One region of the Kingella negevensis genome, then DNA from elsewhere that is predicted to be linked to it. Evidence: predicted binding sites of a transcription regulator. Region 1 holds the regulator's gene; the other holds the start of a gene.
What was found. The regulator sigma-54, encoded in region 1, starts transcription at its own class of promoters, with help from an activator protein. The targets are predictions, from matches to a motif close to CTGGCACGCTTCATGCTT.
Positions count from the first base shown of each region.

Region 2: a site for sigma-54 is predicted at 1,360-1,377, ahead of QEO93_RS07475 (pilin). Genes of this name have one in related genera too.

Region 1 is NZ_CP123448.1:2,027,095-2,033,000, forward strand. Features, by position in the region: gene QEO93_RS11055 (aldose 1-epimerase) at 1-840, shown strand, start outside; gene recO (DNA repair protein RecO) at 928-1,665, shown strand; gene QEO93_RS11065 (KdsC family phosphatase) at 1,851-2,390, shown strand; gene lptC (LPS export ABC transporter periplasmic protein LptC) at 2,387-2,956, shown strand; gene lptA (lipopolysaccharide transport periplasmic protein LptA) at 2,943-3,467, shown strand; gene lptB (LPS export ABC transporter ATP-binding protein) at 3,486-4,214, shown strand; gene rpoN (RNA polymerase factor sigma-54) at 4,325-5,692, shown strand; gene hpf (ribosome hibernation-promoting factor, HPF/YfiA family) at 5,752-5,906, shown strand, end outside.
Region 2 is NZ_CP123448.1:1,353,928-1,359,833, forward strand. Features, by position in the region: gene QEO93_RS07470 (UvrD-helicase domain-containing protein) at 1-649, shown strand, start outside; gene QEO93_RS07475 (pilin) at 782-1,252, opposite strand; gene QEO93_RS07480 (DUF2818 family protein) at 1,538-1,837, opposite strand; gene QEO93_RS07485 (M3 family metallopeptidase) at 2,032-4,074, shown strand; tRNA gene QEO93_RS07490 (tRNA-Lys) at 4,234-4,309, shown strand; gene QEO93_RS07495 (bile acid:sodium symporter family protein) at 4,429-5,388, shown strand; gene glmS (glutamine--fructose-6-phosphate transaminase (isomerizing)) at 5,619-5,906, shown strand, end outside.

The DNA of each region.
Region 1 (5,906 bases):
CTCAACCGTTTTGCCATTTTGCAAAGCAGCCAACAATGGCACAACGTCATCGCCGCGTATGCGTCGCCCGAAGCCGCACAGCGCGACATCACGCAACTGTTCCGCAGCGCAAAACTTAGCCCATTTGCTTGCCGACTGGCGCAAGGCAATTACTCATTTTCAGGCTGCGATTATCATGTGAACAAACACAAACTGGGCGATTCAGCCATTCACGGTTTGATTTATGACGCACCGTTTACGCTGCATCACAGCCACGTCGATGAACACAGCGCAGCCGTGGAATTGCGCTACAGCTATCGCCACGAACACGCAGGTTATCCGTTTGATTACGACATCAGCGTGCGCTACGAATTGCGCGAAAATGCCGCGCTCAGCGTCTGCACCGAAGTACGCAACACAGGCGAAACCGCGCTGCCGATTGTGGACGGTTGGCATCCGTATTTTGCCGTTGATGGTGATTTGGACGACTGGCAGTTGCACATCAACAGCCAAGCGCAGTTGGCGTTTAGCGCAGCATTGTTGCCCACAGGCGAAACCACGCCAGATGAACGCTTTTTACACGGCAGCACGCTCGCCAATATTTCGCTGGATAACTGCTTTATCCGCCGCGATAACACCGCGCCAGCCGTTACGCTACAAGGCAAACGCATTCGCCTAACCCTGTCGCCAGACGAATCTTATCCGTATGTGCAAGCCTATATCCCTGATGACCGCAAGAGCATTGCGCTGGAAAATTTGAGTGCAGCGCCTGATGCATTTAACAATAAAATTGGCTTGATTGAGTTGCAAGCTGGGGAAGCAAAAGCGTTTGAAACGGTTTATCAGTTGAGTGAGATTTAAAACAAAATGCAGCCTGAAAACACTTTTCAGGCTGCATTTTGTTTAGCAGATATATAATAAGCACCCCTCATTTTTCAGGCTGCATTTATGTCCAATCGAATCAATCATCAACCCGTTTTCCTGCTCACTTCGCAACCATGGCGCGAAAACAGTTTGCGCGTGGAAGTGTTTAGCCGCGATTACGGGCGCGTGTCGCTTTTGGCGCGAAGTGCGCGCACGCGTGGCTCGGAATTGCGTGGCGTGTTAGTGCCGTTTGTGCCTGTTTCTGTGTCTTGGTTTGGCAAGGAAGAATTGAAAACGCTGCACCGCGCGGAATGGCTCGGCGGCTGGGCGCAACCGCGTCAGCGCAATTTGTTCAGCGCGATGTATGTGAATGAGTTGATTTTGAAGCTGACTGCGCCTGAAGATCCGTCGCCCAAACTGTTTGATTTGCAATATAAAACGCTGCAAGCCTTGTGTATGCAGCCTGAAAACGCGGCGGATTTGCGCCATTTTGAATGGCAGTTGTTGAGTGAACTGGGTTTTGCGCCCGATTATCAGCGCGATGATTTGGGACGTGCGGTGCAGCCCGAAAACTTTTATTGCGTTCGCCCTGAAGCGGCGGTGCAGGTTTGGCAAGGTTCGGGTAATCTGCCGAAAGATGGCGTGATTGTGTCGGGCGAATTGTTGCTGCAACTGGGTTCAGGCAGCCTGAATGCGCAATCTGATTTGGCGACTGCGCTGAAATTAACGCGGTTGCTGCTGGATTTCAGGCTGCCTGATGGGATTAAAAGTCGGCGTGTGTTGCAGCAGCTTAATCAATTTAAAAATCAATTTGCAGCCTGAAAAATGGAGCGTCAGCGGCTCGCTGACGCTCCACATAATCGCAGCCTGAAAACGGTTTTTCAGGCTGCGATTAACATATTCTTAATAAATCGCCGCATTAAGCAATTACCGTGCAAAAATTAGGCTTTACTTTTTGAACTCTGCTAAAATGCGCCATTTCTATTTCAATTAGGCAGCCTGAAATCATGTTTTCTCACTATTCTCCCGACATTCTTGCACGCGCCAAACGCATTAAATTGCTCGTTTTAGACGTGGACGGCGTACTCACCAGCGCGCAGTTATTCATGAGCAGTAATGGCGAAATCATCAAAGCGTTCAACACGTTAGACGGACACGGTATCAAAATGCTGCAAAATTCAGGCGTGCAAACCGCGATTATTACTGCCAGAAACGATGAAGCCGTGGGTGCGCGTGCGAAACAGCTTGGTATCACGCATTATTTTTTCGGTGTTCACGATAAAAAAGTGGCGTTTGAACAGCTGTGCGAACAAGCAGGCGTTTCAGCAGAACAGTGTGCTATGGTAGGCGATGATGTGATTGATTTGCCTGTGTTGGTGCGTTGCGGTTTGCCGATTTCGGTTGCTAACGCGCACACATTTGTGAAAAAACACACCGCGCTAACCACCGAGAAGAACGGCGGTTTCGGCGCAGTACGTGAAGTAACGGATTTGATTATGCAAGCGCAAAACACTTTGTTGCCTGCGCTGAATGAGTATTTGAAATGAGCTGCTTTCGCAACTTAATTTTTCCGTTGGTTTTGGCGATGATTTTGTGCGGATTGAGCGCATGGTTGGGTCGCGTGAGCGAAGTGATTGTGGAAGAAGTGAAGCTAGACCCTGCCAAACCGCAGTATTCCATGACAAACACGCAAGGCAAGCGTTTTGATATTTCAGGCAGCCTGAAAGAGCAACTGGATTCGCCACACGCATGGCAGTTGCCTGACCAAAAAAACGTGTTTTTCCAATCGCCTACGTTGCAACTATTCAATCAAGGAGTGAAGCAATATCAAGTTGATGCCGAGCAAGCGCGTTATGAAATCGAAACGAAAAAAGTCTTCTTGCAACAAGATGTGGTGCTAACCAAAGAAGCGGACGAGCAACGCCCAGCGGCAAAAGTAACCACCGACCATTTAAACGTGGACACAGTAACCGAAATCGCCGAAACAGACGCGCCGATTCAATACCAATATGGACGTTCCACAGGCTCGTCCGTTGGCATGACTTACGATAACCAAAAGGGGCTGCTGAGCTTGCCGTCCCGAGTGAGAGCAATGATTTATGACACAAAATAACCTTATCAAAGCGATTTGCGCTGTGGCGTTGATTTCAGGCAGCCTGAACGCCATGGCATTGGAAAGCGACCGTCAACAGCCCATTCAAATTGAAGCCGACCAAGGTTCGCTAGACCAAAAAAATCAAGTAACCGTGTTCACAGGCAACGTGATTGCCAAACAAGGTACATTAAATATGCGTGCCAACAATGTTCGCGTGAGCCAAGACCAATCAGGTAACCAAACCATAGATGCGCAAGGCAACCCAGCCTATTTCCGCCAAATGCTAGACAACAACAAAGGCATCGCTGAAGGTTGGGGCAACCGCATGGAATATCAGTCGCAAACCAATGTGGTGAAACTGATTGGTAACGCCAAAATCCAACGCGGCGGCGATATGGCGCAAGGCGAAGCGATTAGCTATAACACCAAAACTGAGGTTTACACCGTATTGGGCGGCAACGCGACAGGCAACAAAAACGGCCGCCGCGTAACCGTGATTATTCAACCGAATACCGCCAACAAAAAATAATTCAGGCAGCCTGAAAACATGACTACATCACATTTACACGTTGAAGGTTTGCAAAAATCGTTCAAAAAACGCCAAGTTGTTAAAAATTTCTCGCTGGATATTGAAAGCGGCGAAGTGATTGGTTTGCTCGGGCCAAACGGCGCAGGCAAAACCACCAGTTTCTACATGATTGTCGGCTTGATTGCCGCAGATTCAGGCACGATTTTGCTAGACGGCAACGAATTGCGCCATCGCCCAATTCACGAGCGCGCCCAAGCAGGGATTGGTTATTTGCCGCAAGAAGCGTCCATTTTTCGCAAAATGACTGTGGAAGACAATATCCGCAGTATTTTGGAAATTCGCCTGTCCGATAAACATGAAATTGAAACGCAGCTAAACAAATTGCTTGATGATTTGAACATCGGACGCTTGCGCCACAGCCCAGCCCCAGCGTTATCAGGCGGCGAAAGACGGCGCGTAGAAATTGCGCGCGTGTTAGCCATGCAGCCCCGTTTCATCTTGCTAGACGAACCGTTTGCAGGCGTGGACCCGATTGCTGTGATTGACATTCAAAAAATCATCGAATTTCTAAAAGAGCGCGGCATTGGCGTGTTGATTACCGACCATAACGTGCGCGAAACCTTGAGAATTTGCGACCGTGCCTACATTATTAGCGATGGCACTGTATTAGCCACAGGCAAACCAGACGACTTGGTAAACGATGAACAAGTACGCGCCGTTTATCTGGGCGAAAATTTTGATTATTAAACTTTTTCAGGCTGCCTTTTGGTATGCGAAAAATGGTAGGTTGGCTTTCCAAGCCAGCAATCATTCACACAGCTAAACTTATTTTTCAGGCAGCCTGAAAACACAAAATTATGAGTGGAACAAACTTTCAACTAAAACTGCGGCAAACCCAGCAACTGAGCCAAAACATGCAACAATCCTTGCGTGTTTTGCAAATGTCTGGGATAGAGATAGAGCGCGAAGTAGAAGACTGGTTAGAAGAAAATCCCATTTTGGAACGCACCGAAACCCCTTCAGAAGACTTCAGCAGCTACGAAATGCCCCGTCAAACCGTGGACATCAAACGCGGTGTCAGCCTAGGTGATGACGACAGCAGCGCATGGGAAAATCTCGCCCAAGAAGAAACACTAAACGCCTACCTGCACAAGCAAGTAAGCGAGCACCCACTATCCCCCACAGAAGCCGCGCACGTCCACATCTTAATTGATTTTTTGGACGACAAAGGCTATCTCACAGACAGCATTACTGAAATCGTGGAAAACACCTCGTTGGAATGGATGCTGGACGAAGAAGATATGGAAATCGCGCTGGAAAACCTGCAAAACTTTGAACCCGCAGGCATTGCCACCGCCAATTTAACCCAATCTTTGCTGCACCAATTAGACCGTTTGCCCTTATCGCCAGCACGTCGTTGCGCCGCACAGATTGTCATGCACCATTTAGACAAACTCACGCAAAACACGCCCAAAAACGTGAACCGCTTGAGCAAATTGCTGCCCGATTTTGATAATGATACCTTGCGCGAAGCCTTGGAACTGATTACGAATTTGAACCCGTATCCGTCTTACGGTTTCGCCAGCGAAGAACCCACGCAATACGTCCACCCCGATGTGTTTGTGGTGCAAACCGAAGCAGGTTGGCGCGTACAAGTGAACGAAGAAGCGCAGCCGCAAATCAAAATCAACACAGAGTTGTCTGAAGCGTTGCAAGATGAAGAGGCGATTGACCCTGTTTGGCGTGAAAAAATCGCCGCCGCCAAGCAAAAAATGGATATGTTGCAACAGCGCAAAAACACGCTCACACGCGTCGCTGAATATATTGTGGAAAAACAACAAGATTTCTTCCAATTTGGCGAAATCGGCATCGTGCCAATGCTGTTGAAAGACTGCGCCAAATATTTAGAATTGGCGGAATCCACCATTTCTCGCGCCGTGAGCAATAAATATTTGGCTTGTCCGCAAGGATTATTTGCATTGCGCTACTTTTTCAGTCAAAATGCAATCAGTAGCAGTGAAGACGGCGAAGAAGGCATTAGTGCCAACGCGATTAAATCCATCATCAACGAATTGGTGGAACGCGAAGACAAACGCAAACCATACAGCGATTGCGCTTTACACCAGATGTTGCAGCAACAGGGCATTAACATCGCAAGACGCACCGTAGCAAAATACCGCGAACAAATTGGTATTCCTACCGTGCAACAACGCCGCGAGTCATAAATTCAGCCGCCTGAGTTTTCAGGCTGCGTTTTAACCCACCTTATATCAAGGAGTGCATCATGAACTTAAAAATTACTGGCTTACATTTTGATGTTACCGAAGCTATCCGTAATTACGTTACTGAAAAAGTGGAACGCTCTGTGCGTCATCACGATGGTGTGATTTCTGTAACGGTTACTTTGTCTGTGGAAAAAGTGCAAAACAAAGCCGCCGC
Region 2 (5,906 bases), 670 kb from region 1:
TACGTTTGAAACGCTGCCTGAAAATGCAGCGGACAGCCCTGAATTTGCGATTTTGGCATTTTTGAGCAACGCATCTTTGGAAAGCGGCGAAATGCAGGCTGGCGAAGGACAAGAAGCGGTGCAACTAATGACAGTTCACGCGGCGAAAGGCTTGGAATTTGATGTGGTGTTTTTGACGGGATTGGAAGAAGGGCGTTTCCCGAGCGAATTGAGTTTGAACGAGCGTGGCGGTTTGCAGGAAGAACGCCGCTTGATGTATGTGGCGATTACGCGTGCGCGCAAGCGTTTGTATTTGACGATGGCGCAGCAGCGTATGCTTCACGGCAGTATGCAATTTGGGGTTCAATCGCGATTTGTGGAGGAAATTCCTGATGATTTGCTGCGGTATTTGTCTGCACCGAAAAAAGCGGTTTCTGCGTTTTCAGGCAGCCTGAAAAGTGATTTGCAGCCTGAAAAAGATATTTATCAGGAAAATACGCGTGAATATGATGGCTTTAAGTTGGGCGATAATGTGCACCATGCGAAATTTGGCATGGGTGTGATTGTGGCGGCTTTGGATAAAGGCAAAAGCGCGAAATTGACGATTAATTTTGGGGCGCAGGGAATGAAAGAATTGGATAGTGCGGTGGCGAAATTGGAGAAGGTGTGAGCATTTCAGGCTGCGATGATTTTGCAGCCTGAAAAATACACAAATGCAAAAATGCCCTGCGGCGTAGACCACAGGGCGTTTTACATAATTAGTTAAACTAACTAGTTAGAAGTACCTTGTTTAGGTTTAACCTTATGCAGCTGCAGGAGTACCTGTGCATTCAGCTGGCAAGAATTTAGCTTTGAAACCGCTTGTTTTTTGGCTAGCAGTACATGTCCATTCACCAGTAACTTTACGAGTCATAGTCAAAGTAGAGCCATTCAAAGCTGAGTTAGCATTTTTCTTGCCACCAGATACGAATGTGTAAACCAAAGTACCAGAACCAGTAGCTTTCAAATCAGCTTTCAAAGTACCCAAGTTAGAACCATTAGAAGTAACACCGATGTAACCAGGGTCGCTATCTTTCAAGCTAGGAACGCGACCTTCGAACAACTCAACGTCAGCCAAGCGAACTGCGTTTTTCAATTCTGAGTAAGCACGAGTAACTTGTGATTTAGTGATGTAGTCTTGGTACATAGGCAATGCGATAGCAGCCAAAATACCGATAATAGCGATTACAATCATCAACTCGATCAATGTGAAACCTTTTTGCATAGTTTTCATGTGTTTTATCTCCAAGATATAAATTAAATCAGCACATGGGGTTAATGAATATGCGCTTACCTTACGTGCTGTAGATTGTGGGGTAAGTGCCTTGTGTGATTGTTATTGAGCATAGGCGGTGCCAGTTGCACAATGTTATCAAAATATCTGATTTTTAAATAATTTTTAAAATCTGACATTTTTCATCAATGACACAAACATCTATTTTACACAATTTTCAGTTTTCAGGCTGCCGTATTTTGTCAGATTAAACGGGCTTTGCAGCCTGAAAACCTTAAAAATCGATTATTCTCGGTTTCGCGCTTGCCAAAAATAGCGCCACACATAAGCAGGAAATGCAAAAACCAAATATAAACTAATCGTGATTGCATAAAATTGCCACGTTTGCGCGTGAATGCTGCCTGAACGGTTCTCTAATATATAAGCGATGCCGCCAATCATCAGATAACCCAGTGCAAGTTCAGCTAAATGGTGCAAAGGTGTTTTGCGTTTGAGGGGTATCACGCCAAAACCGCGCGGGGTGAGAAACGGAAAATTGGCAATGATAAAAGTGAGCAGTAATAAGGTATACATTGGTGCAGTCATGATTTATCTTTAATATATGTATTTCGATTGGGGTATTTTAGCGGAAGTTGGCAAGATGCAAGGAAAATCTTTCAGGCTGCATATTTTTATTTGGAGCGTCGGTGGCTCGCCAACATAAACGCAGCCTGAAAACTTGTTTTTCCCCAAAACCACCCCATCTAAACGCAATCTATTTTCAACAACGAAAGACTACCATGCAAAACGACACTCTACTCAATCTCGCACATGAACCTGATTACCGCGCCATTCTCGTGGACGATATCAAACCCGCGCTACAAACCGTGATGACCGAAGCGCGTGAGCAAATCGCGCAAATCAAAGCGCAGCCTGAAACCACATGGCTCAACACCGTAGAACGCTTAACCGACATCACAGAACGTGTCGGCAGAATTTGGGGCGTGGTGGCACATTTAAACAGCGTGGTAGACACGCCCGAACTTCGCGCAGCATACAATGAAATGATGCCTGAAGTTACCGTATTTTTCAGCGAAATCGGGCAAGATATTGAACTTTACGCGCGTTTCAAAGCCATTAAAAATGCGCCTGAATACGCGCAATTAAGCCCAGCACAACAAACCAAATTGGCGCATGATTTGCGCGGTTTCATGTTGAGCGGTGCAGAATTGTCGCCTGAAAACCAAGCGATATTCGCGCAATTACAAACGGAATCGGCGCAATTATCGGCGCAGTTTTCGCAAAATGTGTTGGACGCAACGGACGCTTTCGCGCTGTATTTTGACGATGAAAGCAGCCTGCAAGGTTTGCCTGATGATGCATTGGCGATGTTTCAGGCTGCCGCGCAAGCTGAGGGCAAGTCGGGCTATAAAGTCGGTTTGCAGATGCCGCATTACATCGCCGTGATGCAATATGCGGATAATCGTGAGTTGCGCGAACAGCTTTACCGTGCGTATTGCACTCGCGCGAGTGAGCTGGGCAAGGCGGAATGGGATAACACGCCGATTATCAATCGCACGTTGGAAATTGCGCTGCAAGAAGCGAATTTGTTGGGCTATGAAAATTATGCAGAATTGTCGCTGGTAACGAAAATGGCGGAAACGCCTGCGCAAGTGTTGGATTTTTTACGCGATTTGGCGAAACGCGCTAAACCATTCGCGGAGAAAGATTTGGCGGAAGTTCGCGCGTTTGCGGCGGAAAAATTGAGGCTGCCTGAAATTCAGTCTTGGGATTTGAGTTATGCGAGCGAGAAATTGCGTGAGGCGAAATATGCGTTTTCGGAAACGGAAGTGAAAAAATATTTCCCTGTGAGCAAGGTGTTGGCTGGTTTGTTTGCGCAAATTGAGCGTTTGTATGATGTTCATTTGATTGAGAAGTCTGTGCCTGTTTGGCATGATGATGTGCGTTATTTTGAGCTGGAGAAAAATGGGGAAATCATCGGCGCGGTGTATATGGATTTGTATGCGCGTGAGGGCAAGCGTGGCGGTGCGTGGATGAATGATTATCGTGGTCGCCGCCGTTATCTTTCAGGCAGCCTGAAAGGTCAAATTCAAACGCCAACGGCTTATTTAGTCTGCAATTTCACGCCGCCTGTGAATGGCAAGGAAGCACGTTTGTCGCATGATGAAATCATTACGTTGTTCCATGAAACGGGGCATGGCTTGCATCATTTGCTGACGAAGATTGATGAATTGGGCGTGAGCGGTATCAATGGCGTGGAGTGGGACGCAGTAGAATTGCCGAGCCAGTTTATGGAAAATTTTGTGTGGGAATTTGATGTGCTGCGTGAGATGTCGGCGCATGAAGACAACGGCGAGACGCTGCCTGAAAGTTTGTTTAACAAAATGTTGGCGGCGAAGAATTTTCAGCGCGGTATGTTCTTGGTGCGCCAAATGGAATTTGCGCTGTTTGATATGTTGATTTACAGCGAGAGTGATTCAGGCAGCCTGAAAAATTGGGCGGACGTGTTGCAAGCGGTTCGCGCGGAAGTGGCTGTGGTGCAACCGCCTGAATATAATCGTTTTGCGAATGGTTTTGGGCATATTTTTGCTGGGGGCTATTCGGCTGGCTATTATAGTTATGCGTGGGCGGAGGTGTTGAGCGCGGACGCTTATGCGGCGTTTGAGGAAAGCGATGATGTTCGGGCAATGGGGACGCATTTTTGGAATGAAATCATTGGCATGGGCGGCAGTCGTAGCGCGATGGAGAATTTTAAGGCGTTCCGTGGGCGTGAACCGAGTATTGAGGCGTTGTTGCGTCATTCGGGGTTTGATGTGAATTGATTTTGGGTTGATTGATGTCTTTGTTTTAGATGTGTCTCGATATTAATAATTTCCGATATAAATAGAATTTTAAAATTCAACAATATAGCTAATTTTTAAAAATTATTTTGCAACAATGCTTGACGGTTTTTAGTTTGTTCTATATTATGTCGGTCTTTCGGGTCGTTAGCTCAGTCGGTAGAGCAGCGGACTTTTAATCCGTTGGTCGAGCGTTCGAATCGCTCACGACCCACCAAATTTAAAAAACCAAGTTTCTTTTGAAACTTGGTTTTTTTGCGTTTCAGGCTGCAAATATTGTGCAGCTAACCTAAAACCAGTATCCTTGTTCCCTTTTGTTACAAGGTTACACACAACATGAATGCGTTACACAAAATCAGCCACTTTGTCTGCAAAACGTTTGCACTTTGGGCAACTTTATTCGCGCTGGCTGGCTTGTTTTCTCCCGAAACATTTAAATGGGTGCTGAAAATCGTCCCCTATTTGCTGGGCGTAATTATGTTTGGTATGGGCTTAACGCTCACCCCGTCCGACTTCAAAATTATTGGCACACACCCCAAAGCCGTGTTGATTGGTGTGATTGTGCAGTTTGTGATTATGCCCACCACAGCATTTATCTTGGCGAAAGCGTTTAATTTGCCGCCAGAAATTGCCATAGGTGTGATACTAGTTGGCTGCTGCCCAGGAGGAACAGCCTCCAACGTGATTACTTATTTAGCCCGTGGCAACGTAGCATTATCCGTAGCAGTAACTTCCGTTTCCACATTGCTAGCGCCATTAGCAACGCCTGCTATTTTCTATTTGTTGGCGCACCAATGGTTAGAAATTTCCGCATCTGCCATGTTTGTGTCTATCGCGCAAATGGTTTTATTGCCGATTGTGTTAGGCGTATTGGCGCATACGTTCTTCAAAAAGCAAACCGAAGCGGCAGCAGAAGCCTTGCCATTGGTTTCCGTGGTGACGATTGTGTTGATTATTGCGGCGATTGTGGGTGCAAGTCGCGACAGAATTTTGGAAAACGGCTTGATGATTTTGGGCTTGGTGATTTTGCATAACGGCTTGGGTTATTTGCTAGGTTTCTGGGCATCGCGTTTCTTGAAACTGCCTTACGATGCGCAAAAAACGCTGGCGATTGAAGTGGGTATGCAAAACTCAGGTTTGGGCGCGGCATTGGCAGCGACACATTTTGCTGCTGCGCCTGTGGTGGCTGTGCCGAGTGCGTTGTTTAGCGTGTGGCACAATATTTCTGGCTCAATCTTGGCGGCTTATTGGGCGGCAAAAGCAGAAAAAAAAGAGCAAGCGAAACAAGCTGAGTGATATGAAACGCAGCCTGAAAATGTTTTCAGGCTGCGTTTTTATTAGTAATGTGGGTTGGATTCTTGAACCCAACATTTCCCAAATGTTCATAATTGCAGCCTGAAACTCTTTTTCAGGCTGCATTTACGTTTTTTAAAAATAACAGGCGTACAATTTCCTTTTTTTCGTTTCAGGCAGCCTGAAAGTCGGGCTGGCTGAATTTTTCACAAACTTGATACTAAGGAACAATCATGTGCGGTATCGTTGGCGCCATTCGCGCTCATCACAATGTAGTCGATTTTTTAACTGACGGCTTAAAACGCTTGGAATATCGTGGTTACGATTCTTCAGGCATCGCCGTTTTGTCTGAAACAGAAGACAAAATCAAACGCGTTCGCCGCGTGGGTCGCGTGTCTTTCATGGAAGATGCGGCAAAAGAAAAAGGTGTGTTTGGACACATCGGCATTGGACACACGCGCTGGGCAACGCACGGCGGCGTAACCGAACCAAACGCGCACCCTCACATTTCGGGTGGCAAA